Regions from separate parts of the Cupriavidus sp. LA-1 genome, predicted to be linked through region 1. Evidence: predicted binding sites of a transcription regulator. Region 1 holds the regulator's gene; each other region holds the start of a gene.

What was found. The regulator sigma-54, encoded in region 1, starts transcription at its own class of promoters, with help from an activator protein. The targets are predictions, from matches to a motif close to TGGCANGNAANCTGCTTT.
Region 2: a site for sigma-54 is predicted at 4,588-4,605, ahead of urtA (urea ABC transporter substrate-binding protein). Genes of this name have one in related genera too.
Region 3: a site for sigma-54 is predicted at 3,764-3,781, ahead of ACZ5MJ_RS15275 (pilin). Genes of this name have one in related genera too.

Annotation. Positions count from the first base shown of each region.
Region 1 covers NZ_AP031387.1:3,444,763-3,452,483, reverse strand. The annotation lists gene hprK (HPr(Ser) kinase/phosphatase) at 1-97, opposite strand, end outside; gene ACZ5MJ_RS16115 (PTS sugar transporter subunit IIA) at 178-633, opposite strand; gene hpf (ribosome hibernation-promoting factor, HPF/YfiA family) at 1,088-1,438, opposite strand; gene ACZ5MJ_RS16105 (RNA polymerase factor sigma-54) at 1,487-2,968, opposite strand; gene lptB (LPS export ABC transporter ATP-binding protein) at 3,105-3,905, opposite strand; gene lptA (lipopolysaccharide transport periplasmic protein LptA) at 3,963-4,610, opposite strand; gene lptC (LPS export ABC transporter periplasmic protein LptC) at 4,731-5,360, opposite strand; gene ACZ5MJ_RS16085 (KpsF/GutQ family sugar-phosphate isomerase) at 5,404-6,387, opposite strand; gene ACZ5MJ_RS16080 (monovalent cation:proton antiporter family protein) at 6,530-7,721, shown strand, end outside.
Region 2 covers NZ_AP031387.1:2,800,369-2,808,089, reverse strand. The annotation lists gene cyoB (cytochrome o ubiquinol oxidase subunit I) at 1-1,067, shown strand, start outside; gene cyoC (cytochrome o ubiquinol oxidase subunit III) at 1,073-1,717, shown strand; gene cyoD (cytochrome o ubiquinol oxidase subunit IV) at 1,717-2,094, shown strand; gene ACZ5MJ_RS13065 (gamma-glutamyltransferase family protein) at 2,169-4,214, opposite strand; gene urtA (urea ABC transporter substrate-binding protein) at 4,660-5,916, shown strand; gene urtB (urea ABC transporter permease subunit UrtB) at 6,013-7,665, shown strand; gene urtC (urea ABC transporter permease subunit UrtC) at 7,665-7,721, shown strand, end outside.
Region 3 covers NZ_AP031387.1:3,267,607-3,275,327, reverse strand. The annotation lists gene ACZ5MJ_RS15295 (DUF2889 domain-containing protein) at 1-354, shown strand, start outside; gene sucC (ADP-forming succinate--CoA ligase subunit beta) at 444-1,610, shown strand; gene sucD (succinate--CoA ligase subunit alpha) at 1,708-2,589, shown strand; gene ACZ5MJ_RS15280 (TerC family protein) at 2,835-3,530, shown strand; gene ACZ5MJ_RS15275 (pilin) at 3,850-4,353, shown strand; gene ACZ5MJ_RS15270 (PglL family O-oligosaccharyltransferase) at 4,452-6,248, shown strand; gene ACZ5MJ_RS15265 (hypothetical protein) at 6,250-6,765, opposite strand; gene ACZ5MJ_RS15260 (hypothetical protein) at 6,780-7,193, opposite strand; gene ACZ5MJ_RS15255 (GGDEF domain-containing protein) at 7,529-7,721, shown strand, end outside.

The DNA of each region.
Region 1 (7,721 bases):
CGCGGTCCGCGCCCTCCAGGCCGGCCACCCACGAGAGTTTGATGTCGGCTGCGTTGTCGTCGAAGATGGACTGGGAGGTGACGCCGGTGAGTTCCATGCGGTATGACTGGTAGGGCGGTGTGCGAAGCGCGTGGCGCCTGCCCGGTCTGTGCCGGCCCGCTTTGGGGGATCAGGGGATCAGGGGTGCCATGCGATCAGCAACTCGTGCACCGCATCGGGCGTGGGCAGTGTCGCCAGCCCTTCGCGCATGTCGCGGTCCGAAAGCAGTTGCGCGATCTCGGACAGGATTTCCAGATGCTGCTGCGTGGCCTGTTCGGGCACCAGCAGGAAGATCAGCAGCGATACCGGCTTGCCGTCGGGCGATTCGAACGGAATCGGCTCGGCCAGGCGCATGAAGGCGGCCAGGGGATGCTTCAGTCCCTTGATGCGGCCGTGCGGGATCGCCACGCCGGCGCCCAGGCCGGTAGAGCCCAGCGACTCGCGTGCGAACAGGTTGTCGGTCACGATGGCGCGCGCGACGCCATGGTTGTTCTCGAAGAGGAGCCCGGCCTGCTCAAACACACGCTTCTTGCTGGTGACGCTGACGTCGAGATTGATGTTGCCGGGTGGCAGCAATTTGGCCAAACGATTCATGGGCGATGCGCAGGATTTCAGTTAGCGGGCGGATCGTTCCGCCGGGCAGGGGGCCGGCTCCGGGCTGCCCCTGGCCTGGCCGGAGGCGTCCGGCCCATTATAGAGCAGCGGCCACCCTCGGATTGTGCGGTGCAGCGGAGCAAGCTGGTGCAGAACGATACATGGCGATGCAATCGTGCCTCCGGGCCAAGAGCCGTCGCACCGATGCAGGGCGCGGCCAGGATTCCCCTCTCTTTGTATGGCGCAGCATACACCTTGCCGCCGCGCTTGCGAACACTCTTGCTCATTCGGGTGAAAAGCGTTTGCTCCGATGCCACAGCACGCCGCGGCGCCAGTCCAGGCCCGGCCTGGCTCTGGCCGGCGCAACGCGAGGGCGCAAAAAAGCCGCGCTTCGTGGCGCGGCTTGCCTGTTCAATCCTGAGTCAGCAGCCCTCTGCGGGGCTGCCGGGCACGGTCATTGCTGCATTTGCGCTGCGGCCATCTGGTACTTGACCGCTTCGCGGTCGTGGCCTTGCACGCGATCCTTGTAGCGGATCACCTGACGGTCCAGCTTGTCGACGAGTGCGTCGATCGCCGCATATAGGTCTTCGTGATGCGCCTCGACAAAGATGTCCTTGCCCTTGAGATGTAGATTGATTTCTGCGTACTGACGCCGGTCCTTTTCCTTGTGATTGTCGACAGAGAGCAGCACGCTAACGCCAATGACCTGATCGAAATGCCTGACGATTCGCTCCAGCTTCGTTTCCACGTACTCACGCAGAGGGGGCGTGATGTCCAGGTGGTGTCCACTGATCTTGAAGTTCATAGCGCTTCTCCTTCTGAAAGAGCCTCACCAGGCAGGCGGTGGGCTCGGCTACAAAGACTTGCGGAGATTGACTGCGGGGATCTTCAGGGCCTCGCGATACTTGGCAACGGTGCGTCGTGCGACAACGAAGCCTTGCTCACCCAGCAGTTCGGCGATGCGACTGTCGGAAAGGGGATTCCTCGGGTCTTCGGCTCCTATCAGTTGCTTGATCAAGGCGCGGATGGCCGTTGATGAAGCCGCGCCACCGGTTTCGGTGGACACGTGGCTGCCGAAGAAGTACTTCAGTTCGAAAGTACCCATCGGCGTTGCCATGTATTTATTGGTCGTCACCCGGGAGATGGTTGACTCGTGTAATCCCAGTGTATCGGCAATCTCCCGCAAAACCAAGGGGCGCATGGCGATTTCACCGTGGGTGAAAAAGTTCTTTTGACGCTCGACAATGGCTTGCGAGACACGCAGGATCGTATCGAACCTTTGCTGGATGTTCTTGATCAGCCAGCGTGCCTCCTGCAGTTTCTGCTGCAGCCCCGCGGTGCCGGTTTCCCCTTTTGCGCCACGCAGGATTTGTGCATACATATCGTTGATGCGCAGCCTTGGCATCACATCCGGGTTGAGCTGCGCGATCCAGCCGCCGCCGCTCTTGCGCACGAACACATCCGGCACCACGAAATCGGCTTCCGGTCGGCTGTAGGCATGGCCCGGGTAGGGCGCCAGCGAGCGGATCAGGTCGTGGGCTGCCTTCAGCGCCGCTTCATCGACCTGCAGCGCCTTCTTCAGCCGCGTGTAGTCGCGTACCGCCAGCAACTCCAGGTGATTGGTGACGATGTTCAGCGCCAGGTCGCGCTGCGGGTGGGTCAGGCGGCGCAGCTGCAGCGCCAGGCATTCGGCGGCATTGCGCGCGCCCACGCCCGGCGGGTCGAAGCTCTGCAGCAGTGTCAGGATCGCGTGGACTTCGTCGAGCTCGAATTCGAGTTCTTCGGGCAACTCCATGCAGATCTCTTCAAGCGATGCGCTCAGGTAGCCATCGTCGTCGAGCGACTCGATCAGGAAGATGGCCAGGCCCTTGTCGCGCGCCGAGATCTTCAGCGGCGTCAGCTGCTCCATCAGGTATTCGCGCAGCGTGGGCTCGGCTTCGCGCAGCTGCATCGGCGTCTTTTCGTCCTCGTCGCCTTGCGGACGGCGGGCAAAGTCGTCCAGGCTCCAGTCGCTGCTGCCGTAGTCGTCGCCGCTGCTGTTGTCGCCAAAGCTGTCGTCGTCACCCGCGCCGTCGGCACGGGCGTCGCCATTGCCCTGGGGTTCGGCGGGGGCGGGCGCGGGTGCGCTCTGGACATTGACCGAGCCATCCGCGGCCACGCGCAGCGGGCTCTCGATCCAGTCGTTCTCACGCTCGAGCAGCGGGTTTTCCGTCAGGGCCTGTTCGACTTCCTGCTGCAGTTCCAGCGTGGAAAGCTGCAGCAGCCGGATCGACTGCTGCAACTGCGGGGTCAGTGCCAGATGCTGGGAGAGGCGGAGCTGTAGCGACGGTTTCATGCGACCTATTTTATGCGCATCTTTCCGATGTTGGAACGGAAATTGCTATCGCTGATGGACTCCGATCGACGCTGGCTGTGGGGCGGCTGCGCGCGCCCCGCCGGAATGCCTGCCGCGCAAGGGGCAGGCCGTCATGTCACATGCGGAAGTTCTCGCCCAGGTAGACGCGCCGCACGGCGTCATTGGCGATGATTTCCTCGGGCTGGCCCTCGGCCAGCACCGCGCCTTCGCTGATGATGTAGGCGTGATCGCAGATGCCGAGCGTCTCGCGCACATTGTGGTCGGTGATCAGCACGCCGATATTGCGCGCCTTGAGGAAGCTGACGATGCGCTGGATCTCGCCCACGGCGATCGGGTCCACGCCGGCGAAGGGCTCGTCCAGCAGGATAAAGCGCGGCGACGACGCCAGCGCGCGTGCAATTTCCACGCGGCGGCGCTCGCCGCCCGACAGCGACAGCGCGGGGTTGTTGCGCAGGTGCGCGATCTGCAGGTCGTCGAGCAGCGAATCCAGGCGGCGCTCGATCTCGGCCTTGGCCAGCGGCTTGCCCTTGTCCAGCTGCAGTTCCAGCACCGCGCGGATGTTCTCCTCGACGTTGAGCTTGCGGAACACCGAGGCTTCCTGCGGCAGGTACGACAGCCCCATGCGCGCGCGCTCGTGGATCGGCAGGCCGCTGATATGGTCGCCGTCGAGCACGATATCGCCCTCGTCCAGCGCCACCAGGCCCACGATCATGTAGAACGACGTGGTCTTGCCCGCGCCGTTGGGGCCGAGCAGCCCGACCACCTCGCCGCTCTTCACGTCGAGCGAGACGTCCTTGACCACCGTGCGCGAGCCATAGCGCTTCTTCAGGTGGCGCACGACCAGCGTGCTGCCGCCGGGAAGGACGGTGGAGGCTTCGACGGAAGGCTTGTCGGCGATGGTTGCGGTATCGGTCATAGGCACAGTCAGGCGTTCGGGCGTTTCAGGCGCGGGCGGGCAGGTCCGCGCCCGGCGTCATGGTTTGTTGGCGGGCGCGGGGGCCGGCTTCAGGTCCAGCGGCGAGCCGCCGCTGCCCGGGGTGCCGGCCTTCGGGTCCTGGCGCGGCGACAGTACCGCGCGCACGCGGCCGGACGAATTGGCGGCGGCGGCGTCGCCGCTGCCGCCGGCGGCCGTGTAGAACTCCTTGCGGCTGTCGTAGGTCAGCACCGCGCCGCGGATCTCGTCGACCAGCTTGGCACCCTGCAGGCGCGCCATGCGGGCATTGCCGATCAGCTTGGAGAATTCCTGCTTGCCGTCGTATTCGATGCGGTCGCCCCAGCCGTCGATGTATTCGTCGACGCCTTCGCGCTTTTGCCGGATGTAGGCCTGCTTGCCCGGCTTGGCGGTGGCCACCGCGAACTGGTAGCCCTCGGGGTCGGTGCGCAGCTCGGCGGCGTCCGACTTCAGGATCATGGTGCCCTTGGTCAGCACCACATTGCCGGTCAGCGTATAGATCTGCTTGACGTCGTCGTAGCTGGCGTTGTCCGCCTCCAGCACCATCGGCTTGTCGCGGTCCGCGCGCTCGGCAAGGGCAGGCTGGGCCAGCAGGCCGAAAGCCATGGCCAGCGCGAGCAGGGCCGGGGCGGTGCGTCGACGGGACGAAGTCGTCAGGGAAGCGGTCATGTTGGCAGGGTTGCTTGAAGGCGTCGGGATACTTGGTGGTGCGGTTTCACGCGGGTTTGCACGGGTCTGCATGCGTTCGTGCGTGCCGGCGCCGCGTGCGCGGCCCCGCTGGGCCAGGGTTCAGGAACCCGGCGCGCGGGCCGGCGACGGCCCGGTGACGATAGTGCCGCGCACATTGCCGAGCAATTGTACTTCGCGGGTGACGTTGTTGAAGATCAGGCCGTTGGCAGTCATCACCGAGGGGCCACGCGTGAGCTTGACCGGCTTGTCGGTCTTGACGATGTCGTCGTTGATCAGCAGCTGGAAGTAGCTCGAGGCCGCGGTAAGCTGCGGGTCCTTGGACGCGTCCGCGCCCTGCTGGCGCAGCACGAAGCCGTTGTCGTACAGGTCGATCACCGAGCCTTCGGCGTTCATGCGGCCGATGTCGGCGCGGGCGGTCACCGGCGGGCGCTCCGGCTGATACGCGCGCATGGCGGGACGCGTGACCTCGTAGGTCTGGTCGTCCTCGAAATGGACCATGCGATCGCCGGTGAAGCGAATCTTGGTGCTGCCGTCAGGCGCCAGCTCGGTGGCCGAGAAGTGGTCCATGAAGTAGTCAGGCTCGTGCTTCTTGGTGTTCTGCGCGGCCTGGTCTTCCTTGGGGGAGTTGATCTGGACCAGCCAGAACGTGCTGCCCGCCACGATGGCCATCAGCAGCAGCGGCAGCAGCCGCATGACGATGCCGCTGAGGGAGGCGAGGAGTGCCTGCATGGTGTCCTTGGCGTTGTGCCGGTTGTGGCGGGCCCGCGCCCGCTCAGATGACCTTGGCGCGCGTCAGGTCGTGGATATGCAGCGCGCCGGTCAGGCGGCCGGCGTCATCCACCACCAGCAGCTGGTTGATGCGGTTGGCTTCCATCACCTGCACCGCTTCCACGGCCAGCTGGTTCTCGTTGACCACGCGCGGGTTGCGGTGCATGACCTCGCCGATGGGCACGGTCTTCCAGTCGCGCGGGGTTTCCAGCAGGCGGCGCAGGTCGCCGTCGGTGAACACGCCGATGGCGTGCCCGTCCGGGTCGACCACCGCGGTCATGGCCATGCCCTTGCGGGTGATTTCCATCAGCGCCTGGGCCAGCGGCGTGTTCTCACGCACCTCGGGCACGGCGTTGCCGGTGCGCATCACGTCGCGCACATGGGTCAGCAGCTTGCGCCCGAGCGCGCCGCCGGGGTGCGAGCGGGCGAAGTCTTCCTCGCCGAAACCGCGCGCGTCCAGCACCGCCACCGCCAGCGCATCGCCCAGCGCCAGCGCCGCGGTGGTGCTGGCCGTCGGCGCCAGGTTCAGCGGGCAGGCTTCCTTCTCGACCGCCGCGTCCAGGTGGACGTCGGCCAGCCTGGCCAGGTTGGAGTCGGGGTTGCCGGTGACCGAGATCAGCCGCGCGCCGATGCGCTTGACGATCGGGATGATCGACAGCAGCTCGCCGGTCTCGCCCGAATTGGAAAAGGCGATCAGCACGTCGTCGCGCGTGACCATGCCCAGGTCGCCGTGGCTGGCTTCGGCCGGGTGCACGAAGAACGCCGGTGTGCCGGTCGAGGCCAGCGTGGCAGCGACCTTGCGCCCGATATGGCCGGACTTGCCGATGCCGGAGACGACGACGCGCCCGGTGCATTGCAGGATCAGCTGCACGGCACGGGCAAAGTCGCCGTTCAGGCGTCCGGAAAGTGCGGAAACCGCGTCGGCTTCAGTCTGGAGGGTGTCTCGGGCGAGCCTGAGTGCTCGATCCGCATCGAAATTGGCTATCATGGCGACGAAGTATACCAACGAATGCGATGGCGCCTGGCCCGACCCCATGGCGCACATCGTGCTTGCCGTGCTCGCCGTATTTTGCCGGCAGGGTGCCCGTGCCGGGTCGGACGCGCGCCTGGCCGGTCACCCAGACCTCCTGATGCATTCTCCGCTGGAACTGACCCTGGTGCTGCTGGCCGCCGCCGTCTTTGGCGTGGTCGCATTCCGCATGCTGCAGCTGCCGCCGATGCTGGGCTACCTGGCCGTGGGCATCCTGATCGGCCCGCACGCGCTGGGGCTGGCCAGCGACACCGCGCAGACCAAGTACCTGGCCGAATTCGGCGTGGTCTTCCTGATGTTCTCGATCGGGCTGGAATTCAACCTGACCAAGCTGCGCTCGATGAAGCGGCTGGTGTTTGGCATGGGCGGCTCGCAGGTGGTGCTGTCGCTGCTGGCGGTGGTGCCGGCCAGCTGGGCGTTCAACTGGCTCTTTCCGCTGTCCTGGCAGGCGTCCGTGGCGCTGGGCGGGGCGCTGGCCATGTCTTCCACTGCGATCGTCTCCAAGATGCTGTCCGAGCGCATGGAGCTGGAGAGCGAGCACGGCCGCAATATCATCAGCATCCTGCTGTTCCAGGACCTGGCGGTGGTGCCGCTGCTGATCGTGATTCCGGCGCTGTCGCGCGATCCGGGCGACCTGATGGCGGCGCTGGGCCTGGCCATGCTCAAGATCGTGGTGGCACTGGGCGCCATCTTTTTCCTCGGTCAGCGCCTGATGAGCCGCTGGTTCCATGTGGTGGCGGCGCGCCGCTCGCAGGAACTGTTCATGCTGAACCTGCTGCTGGTGACGCTGGGCATGGCGGCGCTGACCGAGCGGCTGGGCCTGTCGATGGCGCTGGGCGCCTTCATGGCGGGCATGCTGATCTCCGAGACGCCCTACCGCCACCAGGTGGAAGAGGACATCAAGCCGTTCCGCGACGTGCTGCTGGGGCTGTTCTTCGTCACCATCGGCATGCTGCTCAATATCCGCGTGGTGCTGGACCACGCGTGGCTGGTGCTGGCGCTGCTGGTGGTGCCGATACTGTTCAAACTGGTGCTGATCTCGGTGTTGGCGCGGGTCTTCGGCTCGCGCCAGGGCGTGGCCATCCGCACCGGGCTGGGGCTGGCGCAGGCGGGCGAATTCGGTTTCGTGCTGCTGAACCAGATCGACGGCCTGAACCTGGTCGACCCGGTGCTGATCCAGGTGATCCTGGCGTCGATGCTGCTGTCGATGCTGGCGGCGCCGTTCCTGATCCAGTACAGCGACGCCATCGTGCTGCGCTTTACCGCCAACGAATGGCTGCTGCAGTCGCTGA
Region 2 (7,721 bases), 640 kb from region 1:
CGACCTTCTCGGGCAAGAAGCTGTTCGGCTACAAGGGCATGGTGTACGCGACCGCCGCCATCATGGTGCTGTCGTTCGTCGTGTGGCTGCACCACTTCTTCACGATGGGTTCGGGCGCCAACGTCAACGCGTTCTTCGGCATCACCACCATGATCATCTCCATCCCGACCGGGGTGAAGATCTTCAACTGGCTGTTCACCATGTACCGCGGCCGCGTGCAGCTGACCTCGCCGGTGCTGTGGACCCTGGGCTTCATGGTCACCTTCGTGATCGGCGGCATGACCGGCGTGCTGATGGCCGTGCCGGCGGCTGACTTCGTGCTGCACAACAGCCTGTTCCTGATCGCCCACTTCCACAACGTGATCATCGGCGGCGTGCTGTTCGGCTACCTGGCCGGCATCACCTACTGGTGGCCGAAGGCGTTCGGCTTCACGCTGAACGAGCGCCTGGGCAAGTGCGCCTTCTGGTGCTGGCTGGTCGGCTTCTACTTCGCCTTCATGCCGCTGTACGTGCTGGGCCTGATGGGCATGACCCGCCGCCTGAACCACACCGACAACCCGGCCTGGACGCCGTGGCTGTACCTGGCCGTGGTCGGCGTGGTGTTCGTGGCGCTGGGCATCTTCTTCCAGGTGCTGCAGATCGTCGTGTCGATCCGCGACCGCAAGAAGCTGGCCGACGTGACCGGCGACCCGTGGGGCGGCCGTACCCTGGAGTGGGCCACCTCGTCGCCGCCGCCGTTCTACAACTTCGCGCACACCCCGGTGGTGCGTGACCTGGACGCGTTCGCCGACATGAAGGCCCGTGGCGAGACCGTGCCGACCGAAGGCTACGAGAAGATCCACATGCCCAGGAACACGGGCGCGGGCTTCATCATCGGCGCGTTCAGCCTGGTGTTCGGCTTTGCCCTGACCTGGCATATCTGGTGGCTGGTCGTGGTTGGCCTGGTGGGCATGATCTGGGCGTTCATCCACCGCAGCAACGACGACCATATCGACTATTACGTGCCGGCCACCGAGGTCGAGCAGATCGAAACGCGCCATCTGCAGCGCATTGCTTCGCAAGCCTGAGAACCATGTCGACTCAAGTCCTAGACCGCATCCCCGCGCAGGCCGGCGCGCCGGCCCACGCCGACGCCCATGGCCATGACCATGCGCACCACGATACCAGTGCCAATACGGTGTATGGCTTCTGGATCTACCTGATGAGCGACTGCATCATCTTCGCCGGACTGTTCGCGGCCTTTGCCGTGCTGCGCGGCGAACTGGCAGGCGGCCCGTCGGCGAAGGAGCTGTTCGAGCTCAACTACGTGCTGGTGGAGACCTTCATCCTGCTGTTCTCCTCGATCACGTACGGCATGGCGATGATCTCGCTGCAGAACCGCAGCCTGAGCCGCGTGATGGTGTGGCTTGGCATCACGTTCCTGCTGGGCGCGGGTTTCATGGCGATGGAAATCAACGAGTTCCATCACCTGATCGCCGAAGGCGCCGGCCCGGGCCGCAGCGCGTTCCTGTCGTCGTTCTTCACCCTGGTCGGCACCCACGGCCTGCACGTTGCCAGCGGCATGCTGTGGATGATCGTGCTGATGTGGCAACTGTCGAAGAAGGGCATCACCCCGACCCTGACCAAGCGCCTGACCTGCCTGTCGCTGTTCTGGCACTTCCTGGACGTGGTCTGGATCGGCGTGTTTACCGTGGTCTACCTGATGGGACATCTGTGATGGCACAACACAACGCTCCGGCGGCGCACGGCGCCCACGACTCGCACGCGCATGACGCGCACGACAGCCACGCCGGCGGCCACGCCAGCTTCAAGTCGTACGCGATCGGCTTCATCCTGGCCGTGATCCTGACGGTGATCCCGTTCAAGATCGTGATGGACGGCACCATGGACAAGGGCACCATGCTCTGGATCATCCTCGGCATGGCCGTGGCCCAGATGCTGGTCCACCTGAAGTACTTCCTGCACCTGGACTCGTCGTCCGGGCAGCGCAGCAACGTGATCGCGCTGCTGTTCACGGCACTGATCCTGGTGATCGTGGTGGCGGGTTCGCTGTGGATCATGCACAACCTGAACGCCAACATGATGGTGATGTAAGGACCCGGCGTCCTGGCATCAAAAAAGGGGCCCCGCGCGGGGCCCCTTTTTCATTAGTGCGCCAACTGGCCGGTTCACGGCTTGAACGTATCCCCCAGCACCACGCCTTCGCGGCGCGGATCGGCGCCGCCGACCAGCGTGGTCGAGCTGCCGACGGTGGTGCGGATGATCGCGCTCAGGCCGCTGGACTGTGCCGCGATGTTCACGGTGTGCCCCAGGTTGCGCAGGCCCTTGACCAGCGGGTCGTTGTCGCCCGGCTGGCCGCCGGCCGGCGTGCTGGTATCGACATTGGGATGTTCGCCGCCGACGATCATGGCTGAGCCGGCGCCGTTGGAGCCGCCGAAGTCGATCATCGACACCGCCTGCTGTGCGTCCATGCCCCAGTCCAGCGATGCCACCAGGGTCTTGGCCACGTACTGGATGATGGTGGCGCCGCCCGGCGAACCGGTGGTCATGTAGAAGTCCCCGCGCGAGCCGTCGGCATTGCGCTTGAACACCAGCGTCGGCGCCATCGAGCTGCGCGGGCGCTTGCCCGGCTGCAGGCGGTTGGCCACCAGCACGCCGCCGGGGGCGGGATCGGCATTGAAGTCGGTCAGCTGGTTGTTGAGCAGGAAGCCGTTGGTCATGTGGTACGAGCCCAGGCCCGACTCGACGGTGGTGGTCATCGACACCACGTTGCCGTACTTGTCATGCAGCGACAGGTGGGTGGTGCCGTGCTCGTCCACCGAGGAAGGTGCCAGCGGCACGCTGCCCAGGTTGCCCGCCGCCACCGGCGTGGTCATCACGCCGACCGTGCTGATCAGGTCGGCGCGCTGGCGCAGGTAGGGCTTGTTCACCATGCTTTCCCAGCTTCCGCCCGGCAGGCCGATGAAGTCGGTGTCGGCCACGTACTTGTTGCGGTCGGCATAGGCCAGGTGGCCAGCTTCGCCAAGCAGGTGCGCGCCCAGCACGCTGGGGCGGCCGCCGTTCTTGTCCACCAGCGTGGGCGCATAGCGCGACATCTCGTAGTTCTCGACGATGCCCAGGATCTGCGCCACCGCGATGCCGCCCGACGACGGCGGCGGCATGCCGCACACCTCGTACTGGCGATAGGTGGTGCAGACCGGCTTGCGCGACTTGGCCTGGTAGTTGGCCAGGTCGCTCAGCGTGGTCACGCCGGGCGTGGTGTTGCCGTCGTAGGTGGTCTGGATCTTGTCGACGATGGCCTGCGCGATCGGGCCGTTCTTGTAGAACGCATCCGCGCCGCCGGCGGCAACGGCGGTGAACACACTGGCCAGCGCGGGATTCTTGATGATGGTGTTGACCGCGCGCGGCGTGCCGTCGGCATTCAGGAAGTAGGCGGCCATCTCGGGGTCGCGCTTGATGTTGGCAACGGTCGCGGCACCGGTGATCGCGGCGGCCATGCGCGGCGGAATCGCGAAGCCGTCGGTGGCCAGCTTGATTGCGGGCGTGAACAGGTCCTTCCACGCGGTCTTGCCGTGCTCGCCGTGGGCCAGCTCCAGCACCCGCAGCGTGCCGGGCGTGCCGATGGAGCGGCCGCTGCGTATGGCGGTGGGGGCGGGCGTGGTCTGGTCGGTCGCGGACTTCCAGCGCAGGTAGTTCTCGTCGGCGCCTGCAGGGGCCATCTCGCGCCCGTCATAGGCCGTGACCTGCTTGGTCGCGGCGTCGTAGTACATGATGAAGGTGCCGCCGCCAATGCCGGACGATTGCGGTTCCACCAGGTTCAGCACCATCTGCGCGGCCACCGCGGCATCCACCGCGGTGCCGCCGGCCTTCAGCACATCGCAGGCTGCCTTGGTGGATACCGGGTTGTTGGTCACCGCCATATAGGTCTTGCTGTAGACGGTGGACTTGGGCGCATAGCCGGTGGCCTGCTCCGGCGCGTTGGGATCGCCCGGCAGCACCACGGCTTCGCCGCCGGTGGTGCCGTCCAGTTCGCAGCCAGCGGCGGTCGTGGCCAGCGGCTGGACCGGCGGATCGTCGCCGCCGCCGCAGGCGCCCAGCGTCAGGGTGAGCACTGCCAGCGCCAGCTTGGCCAGGTGATGTGTCGAATGCGGCAGGGGCTGGCGTGGCGGTTGCGAGTCAGCGCGTGAAGCGTTGGGGTCGGCAGTGTACGGCATGGTTTCCTTTTTATTGTGGGCCCGGGAAATGCACGGCCGCGTCGCGCAGGAATGGACGCCGGCCAATGTGCACCGTAATCCTCTGGAGCAGTAACCTTAATCGCTGAATGTACTGATTTACATGCATTCGAACCCTGGGTTAAGCAGCTACTTAATCTCCTGAGGCGACCGCCGTCTCCGCGGGGGCGGGGGCGCCACGATGGAGCAGACAGCACCCCGTTCCCGGGCGCGATGCACCGCGATCGCCCCAATTCCCCCGTGCGCACAGTTGCAGTGCGAATCCTTCGTGCACGGCCCTGGTGCGCGCACGGTCCGCGGGCCGGGTTTGCCCAGCCATGCTGCCTGTGGCCTTGCGCGGGCCGGCGACACGCCATGGCACGCTAGTTGCAGAAGCATCCTCCGGGGAGCGTAGTCCCTGACCAACACGACAAACGGGAGCTGCAAAATGCAACGACGTGACATGCTGAAGCTGTCGGCGATAGCCGCCGCGGCGATGATCGGTACCAGCCCGCTGGCGCTGGCGCAGTCCAAGGAGCCGATCAAGGTCGGCATCCTGCATTCGCTGTCGGGCACCATGGCCATTTCGGAGACGTCGCTGAAAGACGTGGCCCTGATGACCATCGACGAGATCAACAAGAGCGGCGGCGTGCTGGGGCGCAAGCTGGAGCCGGTGGTGGTGGACCCGGCATCGAACTGGCCGCTGTTTGCCGAGAAGGCGCGCCAGCTGGTCAGCAAGGACAAGGTCGCGGTGACCTTCGGCTGCTGGACTTCGGTGTCGCGCAAGTCGGTGCTGCCGGTCTATGAGGAACTGAACTCGCTGCTGTTCTATCCGGTGCAGTACGAAGGCGAGGAGATGTCGAAGAACGTCTTCTACACCGGTGCGGCACCCAACCAGCAGGCAATCCCGGCGGTGGAATACCTGATGAGCAAGGAAGGCGGCGGCGCCAAGCGCTTCTTCCTGCTGGGCACGGACTATGTCTACCCGCGCACCACCAACAAGATCCTGCGCGCTTTCCTGAAGAGCAAGGGCGTCGCCGACAAGGACATCGAAGAGGTCTACACCCCGTTTGGCCACAGCGACTACCAGACCATCGTCGCCAATATCAAGAAGTTCTCGCAGGGCGGCAAGACCGCGGTGATCTCCACCATCAACGGCGACTCCAACGTGCCGTTCTACAAGGAACTGGGCAATGCCGGGCTGAAGGCCAAGGATGTGCCGGTGGTGGCGTTCTCGGTGGGTGAGGAGGAGCTGCGCGGCATCGACACCAAGCCGCTGGTGGGCCACCTGGCTGCCTGGAACTACTTCATGTCGGTCAAGAACCCCGAGAACGAAGCCTTCAAGAAGCAGTGGGCGGCCTGGGTCAAGGCCAACAACCTGCCCGGCGGCGACAAGCGCGTGACCAACGACCCGATGGAAGCCACCTACGTGGGCATCCATATGTGGGCGCAGGCCGTGAAGAAGGCGGGCACGACGGACACCGACAAGGTGCGCGCCGCCATGTACGGGCAGACCTTCAAGGCACCGGATGGCTTCACGCTGACCATGGGCGAGAACCACCACCTGTACAAGCCGGTGATGATCGGCGAAGTGAAGGGCGACGGCCAGTTCACGGTGGTCTGGAAGACACCGAAGGCCGTGCGCGCGCAACCGTGGAGCCCGTACATCGCGGGCAACGAGGGCAAGCCGGACAAGGTGATGTAAGCCCGGCCACGTTCTTCCGGTTTGGCTCCCCTCTCTCGCTTGCGGGAGAGGGGAGCCAACACCCGGCCCGCCATCATCCGCCACTCGCCAGCCCCTATGCGCTACCCCTTATCCCTTACCGCCATGCCCTGGCTGCGCGGCCTTCTGGCAGCGCTTCTGCTGGCCGCGGCGCCGTGGGCCACGGCGCTGACGCAGGCCGACCTGAAGCCGCTGGCCGAAGACGATTTCGATGCCAAGACCGCGGCCCTGAGCGCGCTGGCCAAGGCCCCGCCCGAGCAGGCCGGCCCGATCCTGAAGGCCCTGCAGGACGATGCGCTGCAATACGCGCCGTCGGTCGGCATGGTGCGCCAGGAGGGCGACAAGACGGTCGATGCCGTCACCGGCAAGCCCGTTGCGGTGAAGGCCGACGAGCTCGCATCCCTGACCCTGAACAACAGCCTGCGCGCGCTGGTCGACAGTGCCGCCAGCAGCCTGCTGCTGCAGTCGCCCGATATTGCGGTGCGCGCGCAGGCGATCGCCACGCTGCGCGACCAGCCCGAGAGCGCCTCGCGCGCGGCGGTCGAAGGTGCCCGCAAGAACGAGGCCGATGCCGGCCTGCGCACCAGCCTGAACGTGATCTGGGCCAACCTGGTGCTGGCCGAGCCGGCCGCCGCCGGCGACCGTGCCGCGCATGATGCCCGTCTTGAAGCGATCCGCATCCTCGGCAGCGACAGCAACCCGCAGAGCCGCCAGAAGCTGGCGCCGCTGATGGAGCGCGACAGCGCCGGCCACTACCGCGAGCCCGACGCCGACGTGCGCCTGGCCGCGCAGCAGGCGCTGGATACGCTGCGCGGCGACCAGCGCCGCGCCGAGCTGGTCGGCAACCTGTTCGCCGGCCTGAGCCTGGGCAGCGTGCTGCTGCTGGCCGCGCTCGGGCTGGCCATCACCTATGGCCTGATCGGCGTCATCAACATGGCGCACGGTGAATTCCTGATGATCGGCGCCTATGCCACCTATGTGGTGCAGTCGCTGTTCCGCGCCTATGCACCGGGTGCGTTCGACTGGTACCTGCCGGCGGCGCTGCCGGCGTCGTTCCTGGCGGCCGCGGTGGTCGGCTTCGTGCTGGAGCGGCTGGTGCTGCGCCACCTGTATGGCCGTCCGCTGGAAACGCTGCTGGCGACCTTCGGCGTGAGCCTGTTGCTGATGCAGGCGGTGCGCACGCTGTTCGGCGCGCAGAACGTCGAAGTGGCCAACCCGGCGTGGATGAGCGGCGGCATCGAATGGATGCCGGGCCTGGTGATCCCGTACAACCGCATCGTCATCATCCTGTTCGCGCTGGCGGTGGTGGCGGTGGCGTGGGCGGTACTGAACCGCACCCGGCTGGGGCTGTTCGTGCGCGCCACCACGCAGAACCGCACCATGGCGGCCTGCGTCGGCGTGCGCACCTGGAAGGTCGACAGCTACGCCTTTGCCTTTGGCGCCGGCATTGCCGGGCTGGGCGGCTGCGCGCTGTCGCAGATCGGCAATGTCGGCCCGGACCTGGGCCAGGCCTACATCATCGATTCCTTCATGGTGGTGGTGCTGGGCGGTGTCGGGCAGCTGGCGGGCACCATCGTCGGCGCCTTCGGGCTGGGCATCATCAATAAGTTCATCGAGCCGTTCTATGGCGCGGTGCTGGCCAAGATCTTCGTCCTGGTGCTGATCGTGCTGTTTATCCAGAAGCGGCCGCAGGGACTGTTCGCGCTCAAGGGGCGCAGCGCGGAGGCATGATGCAGCAATTTCAATCGAATTCTCCGGGAACGCCGTTCCGGCTTGCGGTGCCGGAA
Region 3 (7,721 bases), 180 kb from region 1:
ATGCACGGCTGCTCGCACCTGACCGAGGCCGCGGGCGTGCTGCCCAGCACCGCGATCCAGGCCTTTGCCGGTGAAGTCATCGATATCCGCGGCAACGGCGAGGACGATCCAAATCCGGAGCCGCCCTATCAGTTGAACGGCTGCCATGCCCTGCGTTTCGATGGCGAGGTGGTCCGTCAGTTTTACCCGCGCTGGTATGGTCACCAGCCGAAGCCCAAGGTACGGGCCGAGGCCGCGCCTGCCGTCGCAATGGCGCCTCAGGTGCCAGCCGCGGCCAATGGCGACCGCGGTGGTGACGCAAACGACGGCAACGACGCTGTCCCGGCCGAGCGGCCGACCGGCACCTCCGGCTGATTCTCAGGATTGGCCAGCCCGACGAGAGAGTTCGTCTTCATTCAGATTCTTCCCTTCTACCTTTTACGCCTACCCGAAAGGAAACACGCATGAATATCCATGAGTATCAAGGCAAGGAAATCCTGCGCAAATACAATGTGCCGGTTCCGCGCGGCATTCCCGCGTTCTCGGTTGACGAGGCCCTGAAGGCCGCAGAAACGCTCGGCGGCCCGGTGTGGGTCGTCAAGGCCCAGATTCATGCGGGTGGCCGCGGCAAGGGCGGCGGCGTGAAGGTTGCCAAGAGCATCGACGACGTCAAGACCTACGCTTCGAACATCCTGGGCATGCAGCTGGTCACGCACCAGACCGGTCCGGAAGGCAAGAAGGTCAACCGCCTGCTGATCGAAGAAGGCGCCGACATCAAGAAGGAACTGTACGTTTCGCTGGTGGTGGACCGCGTTTCGCAGAAGGTCGCGCTGATGGCCTCGAGCGAAGGCGGCATGGACATCGAAGAAGTCGCTGCCCACAGCCCGGAAAAGATCCACACCCTGATCATCGAGCCGTCGATCGGCCTGACCGACGCGGAAGCCGATGACATCGCCCGCAAGATCGGCGTGCCCGACGCGAGCGTGGCGCAAGCCCGCCAGGCCCTGCAAGGCCTGTACAAGGCGTTCTACGAAACCGACGCTTCGCTGGCTGAAATCAACCCGCTGATCCTGACCGGCGACGGCAAGGTCATCGCCCTGGACGCCAAGTTCAACTTCGACTCGAACGCCCTGTTCCGTCATCCGGAAATCGTCGCCTACCGCGACCTGGACGAAGAAGACGCCAACGAAATCGAAGCTTCGAAGTTCGACCTGGCCTATATCTCGCTGGACGGGAACATCGGCTGCCTGGTGAACGGCGCCGGCCTGGCCATGGCCACCATGGACACCATCAAGCTGTTCGGCGGCGAGCCGGCCAACTTCCTCGACGTGGGCGGCGGTGCCACCACCGAGAAGGTGACCGAAGCCTTCAAGCTGATGCTGAGCAACCCGAACGTGGAGGCCATCCTGGTCAACATCTTCGGCGGCATCATGCGCTGCGACGTGATCGCCGAAGGCGTGATCTCCGCGTCCAAGGCCGTGCACCTGACGGTGCCGCTGGTCGTGCGCATGAAGGGCACCAACGAGGACCTCGGCAAGCAGATGCTGGCCGACTCGGGCCTGCCCATCATCTCGGCCGACACGATGGAAGAAGCCGCCCAGAAGGTGGTGGCCGCTGCCGCTGGCAAGTAAGCCGTCGCACGAACGCAACCATACGCGAACGCGAGCGGTGCGCCGGGCTCACTGAGCCCTTGCGCGCGCCGCTCGTAGAAAAGCAAAGGATTACAGCATGTCGATTCTGATCAACAAAGACACCAAGGTCATCACCCAGGGCATCACCGGCAAGACCGGCCAGTTCCACACCCGTGGCTGCCGCGACTACGCCAACGGCAAGAACTGCTTCGTCGCAGGCGTGAACCCGAAGAAGGCCGGCGAAGACTTCGAAGGCATTCCCATCTACGCCAGCGTCAAGGACGCCAAGGCCCAGACCGGCGCCACCGTGTCGGTCATCTACGTGCCGCCCGCAGGCGCCGCTGCCGCGATCTGGGAAGCCGTTGACGCCGACCTGGACCTGGTGGTCTGCATCACCGAAGGCATCCCCGTGCGCGACATGATGGAAGTCAAGGACCGCATGCGCCGCGAGAACAAGAAGACCCTGCTGCTGGGACCGAACTGCCCGGGCCTGATCACGCCGGACGAAATCAAGATCGGCATCATGCCGGGCCACATCCACCGCAAGGGCCGCATCGGCGTGGTGTCGCGCTCGGGCACGCTGACGTATGAAGCCGTGGGCCAGCTGACCGCGCTGGGCCTGGGCCAGTCGTCGGCTGTCGGCATTGGTGGCGACCCCATCAACGGCCTGAAGCACATCGACGTCATGAAGATGTTCAACGACGATCCGGAAACGGACGCCGTGGTCATGATCGGTGAAATCGGTGGTCCGGACGAAGCCAACGCGGCTTACTGGATCAAGGACAACATGAAGAAGCCGGTGGTTGGCTTCATCGCTGGCGTGACCGCGCCTCCGGGCAAGCGCATGGGCCACGCCGGCGCGCTGATCTCGGGCGGTGCCGACACCGCCCAGGCCAAGCTGGAAATCATGGAAGCCTGCGGCATCAAGGTGACCAAGAACCCGTCCGAAATGGGCCGCCTGCTGAAGGCAATGCTGTAACTGCCGAGTGCTTTCGAGCGCGTCGTCCCGCCCGCGCGGGAATGACGAGACATTGCCCCCGCCCCGTGCGGGGGCAATGTCATTCTGGCGGGACGGTTCCTAGGGTATTTCCCAAGTCGTCTCGCCGGGGTTTGAAACCGAATCGAAAGGTTCGTACGATAAATATTCATGTCTGTGTTTTCAGACATCCGAATCGCCATCATATGGCGGGCCGGGCCCATAGATAGAACTCGAGGAGCCTCCCCGTGGAACTGCTGTCTTCCACCACATTCTGGATTGCGTTGGGATCGATCATCCTGACCAACATCGTCCTGTCCGGCGACAACGCCGTGGTGATCGCGCTTGCCTCGCGCAACCTGCCGCCCGCCCAGCAGAAGAAGGCCATCTTCTGGGGCAGCGCCGCCGCCATCATCATGCGCGTGGTGCTGACCGTGGCCGCGGTCAAGCTGCTGAGCCTGCCGTACCTGAAGATCATCGGTGCCGTGCTGCTGGTCTATATCGGCGTGCAGCTGCTGACCGGCGACGACGACGAGGACGGCCATGACGCCAAGGACAATATCTGGGCCGCCATCCGCACCATCCTGATCGCCGACCTGGTGATGTCGCTGGACAACGTGGTCGCCGTGGCCGCCGCCGCCCAGAAGGGCCCGGAAGGCAGCCAGCTGATGCTGCTGATCCTGGGCCTGGGCCTGTCGATCCCGCTGATCGTGTTCGGCAGCACCATCCTGCTCAAGGTGATGGAACGCTTCCCGGTCATCATCGTGCTGGGCGCCGCGCTGCTGGGCTACCTAGCCGGCGAAATGCTGGTCAGCGACCCGGTCGACGCAGCCTGGTTCGAAGTCCACGTGCCGCACGCCCACCTGGTATTCGGCGTCGCCGGCGCGATCCTGGTGGTGCTCATCGGCAAGCTGCTGAGCCGCCGCCAGGCACAGACTGCCTGACGAGACTTCGCCTGGGTGAGCAGGGCGGCCTGATGGCCGCCTTTTTTCGTCAGCGCCGCCGCGATGCGGTTGCTGGCCTTCTGGCCAACTAACTCATGTAAGTGATCGCATATTTTGTCGGTCTGGTCCGTGATGGCGGGCAGGGGTGACAATTTTTGGCGCAACCGGCGAGACTTCCCCTGACGGGTGACGAAAATTGTCGCTTTTCTACGCCTTACGAATGGGGGATCCGCTGGCACGCTTACTGCTCAATCGTTCCCGCGTCACGAAAAACGAAGACGTGCAACGCTTAACCAAAATCTCTTCGAGGGGTCAAATCATGCAACGGGTGCAACTTAAGAAACTGGGCCGCCGCGTCCAGAAGGGTTTTACGCTGATCGAACTGATGATCGTGGTGGCGATCATTGGTATTCTGGCGGCGATTGCGATTCCGCAGTATCAGGACTACACGATCCGGGCGCGCCTGGCAAAAGTGCCTAGCGCGGTTGAGCCGCTGAAAATCGCGGTAGCTGAATATATGCAGTACAACGGTGGCGATCCCAGCGCAATTGTGGCGGACTCCTGGACAGGTGCTCAGACAGCTGGCGGCTTGGGCCTTACGGCGGCGCCGACGGCCACCAGCGAAATCGCGAGTTACAACCTCACCACGAAAACTGGGGCAATTGTCGTGACGCTTGCGGCCACCGGTATTGGTACGTGCGCAAATGGTAAGACGATCACGTACACGCCGGCCCCCAATGCCGGAAGCAACGTCTTGACGTGGACCGTATCAACGAATGCCGCCGCGGCACCGTGCACAACGGAAATTGCTAAGTGGAAGTAATTTAAAGAGTTAGGAATCAGCAGGCGCCCCTATCGGGGCGCTTTTTCTTTTCCCCTTCGGCAAGCTATCATGCGCCTTTTCTCCAACAAGGCGCTCCCATGCCGCCGTCGAAGACTGATCTACCGGCGGCTGCCGTTGCCCTAGCGGTTGCTGTTCCGCTGCTGGTTTCCAAGCATACCCTGCCGCTCGCAACGTTCTACGGCGAATGGGTGGCAGCTGCGCTTTGCGTGCTTTGTCTTTTACTCGAGCATCAGCGATCGTCAACAAGCAACAGATCGCTGCCTTGGGTTGCAGTATTTCCGCTTTGGCTCCTCGCTATTAGCCTCGTGCACGTTGCCACAGCCTTGCCTGATGTCTCTGGCAGTCGCCTTCTCACGCAAATCGCACTAACTCTCGGCGTGGCGGTCATGATTGCGGTGTGGCGCTACCTTCAGTCATCGCCCCCAAATGTACGGCTAGCCATGGCTGCCACCCTCGCCACAGCCTTCGTTCTGGCCGGTCTCTTGGGCACGCTGGCCCAGTGGATCCAGCTCTTCCACCTAGAACCCCGCACCCTCGGCCTCGTCTCCACCTACTTCTACGACACCAACCGCCGCCTCTGGGGCAACCTGAACCAGCCCAACCACCAGGCCACCGTCGAAGGCCTGGCGCTGGCCGCATCAGTATGGCTGGCCTCGCGTGGCCGCCTGCGCTTCCCGATGTGGCTCGCAGCCGTGGCCCTGCTGGTAAGTGGCATCGTGCTCTCCGGTTCGCGCACCGGCGTGCTGCATGTTGGCCTGGCTGGGCTCTACGCGCTGATCGCCGCGTGGCTCGCGCGAGACGCTCGACGCGACCTGGATCCGATGCAGCGACCAATCGGTCTGCTCGTCGCCGCAGTCGCGATGGTGGCCATGCTGCTGATCCTGCAACCTGCGATCCGCGCGGCAGGCCATGCGTTTGACTGGCACCTGTTCGATACCATCGCGCAGCTTGAAGCCGAAGACCAGATGTCCGCGCGCGGTGCGCTGTGGACGCATGCGCTGGCCATGTTCCGCTCCCACCCGTGGTTCGGCGTCGGCTGGGGCGAGTTCGGCTGGGCGCAGTTCCAGCAGCTGCCGCAAGTCGGCGTCAAGGTGGAGATGTCCCTGCACGCGCACAACGCCATTCTCGACTTGCTGGCGAAGACGGGGATCGCCGGCACCGCCGGCGTGGGCGTGATCCTGCTGGCGTGGCTATGGCGCGTGATTCGTGTGCGCCTGTGGCACGGCGACAGCGAAGAGCGCAAGCAGACCGTGCTGGTGCTGACCTGGCTGGCGATGCTGTGCGCGCATTCGATGCTCGAATACCCGCTGCATTACCTGTATTTCTTCCTGCCGTTCTGCTTCATGCTCGGTTGGCTGGAGCCGTCGGGCTTCGGGCGCTGGCGCGTGCCGATGCCATTGGCACGGGGGCTGGCGCTGGCGTTTGTCGTGGTGGCTACGGTTGTGCTGGGCACCATGTGGCAAGACTATCGCCGCGCCGAAGCGCGCGAATATGCCAGCAGCGAGGGCCGCAATACCTTGCCGATGCCGCGCTTCTGGTTCCGCCAGCATGCGCAGGCCGATGCCGCCGGGCAGGCCACCATCACGCCGGCCAATGCGGCGGAGCTGTTGCCCGCGCACATCGCAGCCGTCCATCTGTTGCCGACGCCGACCATGATCTCGCGCACCGCGCTGCTGCTGGCGCTGACCGGCGATCCTGCGCAGGGCCGCCAGTGGATGGAGCGGTTGCGCTGGTATTACCTGGGCGATGAAGCCGCGCAGTATGCGGCGATCGCGCAGGATTGCCGGGCCCTGAAGCCCGGCGAACGCCCCCAGGCGTTCTGCGCCTGGGTGGGCGATCGCTCGCGGCGGTTCTCCGAATGGGGCCGCAACTGACCTAGTAGTACGGGTATGGGCTGTAATAGGCCGGCGGCGGGGGCGGCGGATAGTAGTACCGTGGCGCCGGACGCGGCGCGGCGGCCACGCGCCCGGGGATCGGCACGCGGTTGCCGTTGGCGTACATGCACTGGATGTAGGCGGCATCGTATTGCCGCTGCGTGCCGTAACCCGAGTACTGCGCATTGCCCGCGCCAACCGCGGCGCCGGCCAGCAGGCCGACGCCAGCGCCCACAGCCGCGCCCGAACCGCCATTGAAGGCCGCGCCGGCCGCGGCGCCCAGCGCGGTGCCGACCACGGCGCTGCCGACAGCCGCATTGTTGGCGGCCTGCGCGGATGAGACCCCGCCGACCTGGCCGAGGGCGAACTGCCGGCAGTTGTAGTCGTCGGCGCGGAATTGCTCGAAGTTCTTGCCGGTGCCCGGCAGCGCCATCACGCTGGGGCCGGCAGGCATCACGGCGCAGGCGCCGAGGGTCAGGGTGGCCGCGGCCAGCGCGGCACGGTTCAAGGCATGCATGATGTCACCCCGCATCAGGAGTTGGCCGGCGGCTGCGCCGGCACGCGTTGCCAGCCGCCGGGGCAGGACTGCACGTAGGGGTAGTAGCCGTCCGGCTGGCTGCAGTGATACCACCAGCTTTGCGACGGTTGAACACCCTCCGGGCCGGGGGCGGGAACCGGACCGTTGGGACCTTGTTCGATGTATTCCTGCGGCGCCGCCGGCACCGCGACCACGGCCGGCGGATAGTAGGGATAGGCGGGATAGCCGTACGGGTAGCCGCCATAGAACACGCCGGGCCCGACGTAGACGCCGACGCCGACGCGGGTCTTGATGAAACCGCCGCGTCCGCCATGGTGATCGAAATCGGCCCGCCCGGCGAGGGCGGCGCCGCTTGCGGCCGTGGCCGCCAGTGCCAGGGCGATCTGGCAGAGCATGCGCCCGTTCATGGTATCCACCCTTTCCCCGCCGCGCCGGTGGCATGCCACGGACAGGGTCAGCAGGCCGCGGTCATTGCCGGCCTGCAATCATATTGAATACCAAATTGTCGCGCGCTGGCGTCGGGGCGGTGTACCTGGAAATGTGGCGTTACCATTATTACGGGGGAACGACGATGGCGTAAGGCATCGTGTACAAGGGCGCGATCCGATCAGTCAGCCCAGTGCCAATGTCGAATAACCGATGAAGCATTTCGGGATCGGTATCAACGGCCAGGAAGCCAGGTCACGCCGGTGTCGGCGGAAATGTAATAAAGTGTTTCAAGCAAAACCTAGCAGACAAGACCTTGAACGCCGAATCCCCATCTGAATCTGGAATCCACCCGCTGCGCGTGGAGTTCCGCAGCGCTGAACTGGAACTTGCCTTCCAGCGTCACCATCTGGGCCACAGCCGAACTTCGCTACGCCTGACATTGTTCTTCTGTTCCACCTTCTACCTGGCCTTTGCCATGACGGATGTGGCGGCGCTGGGATATGGGC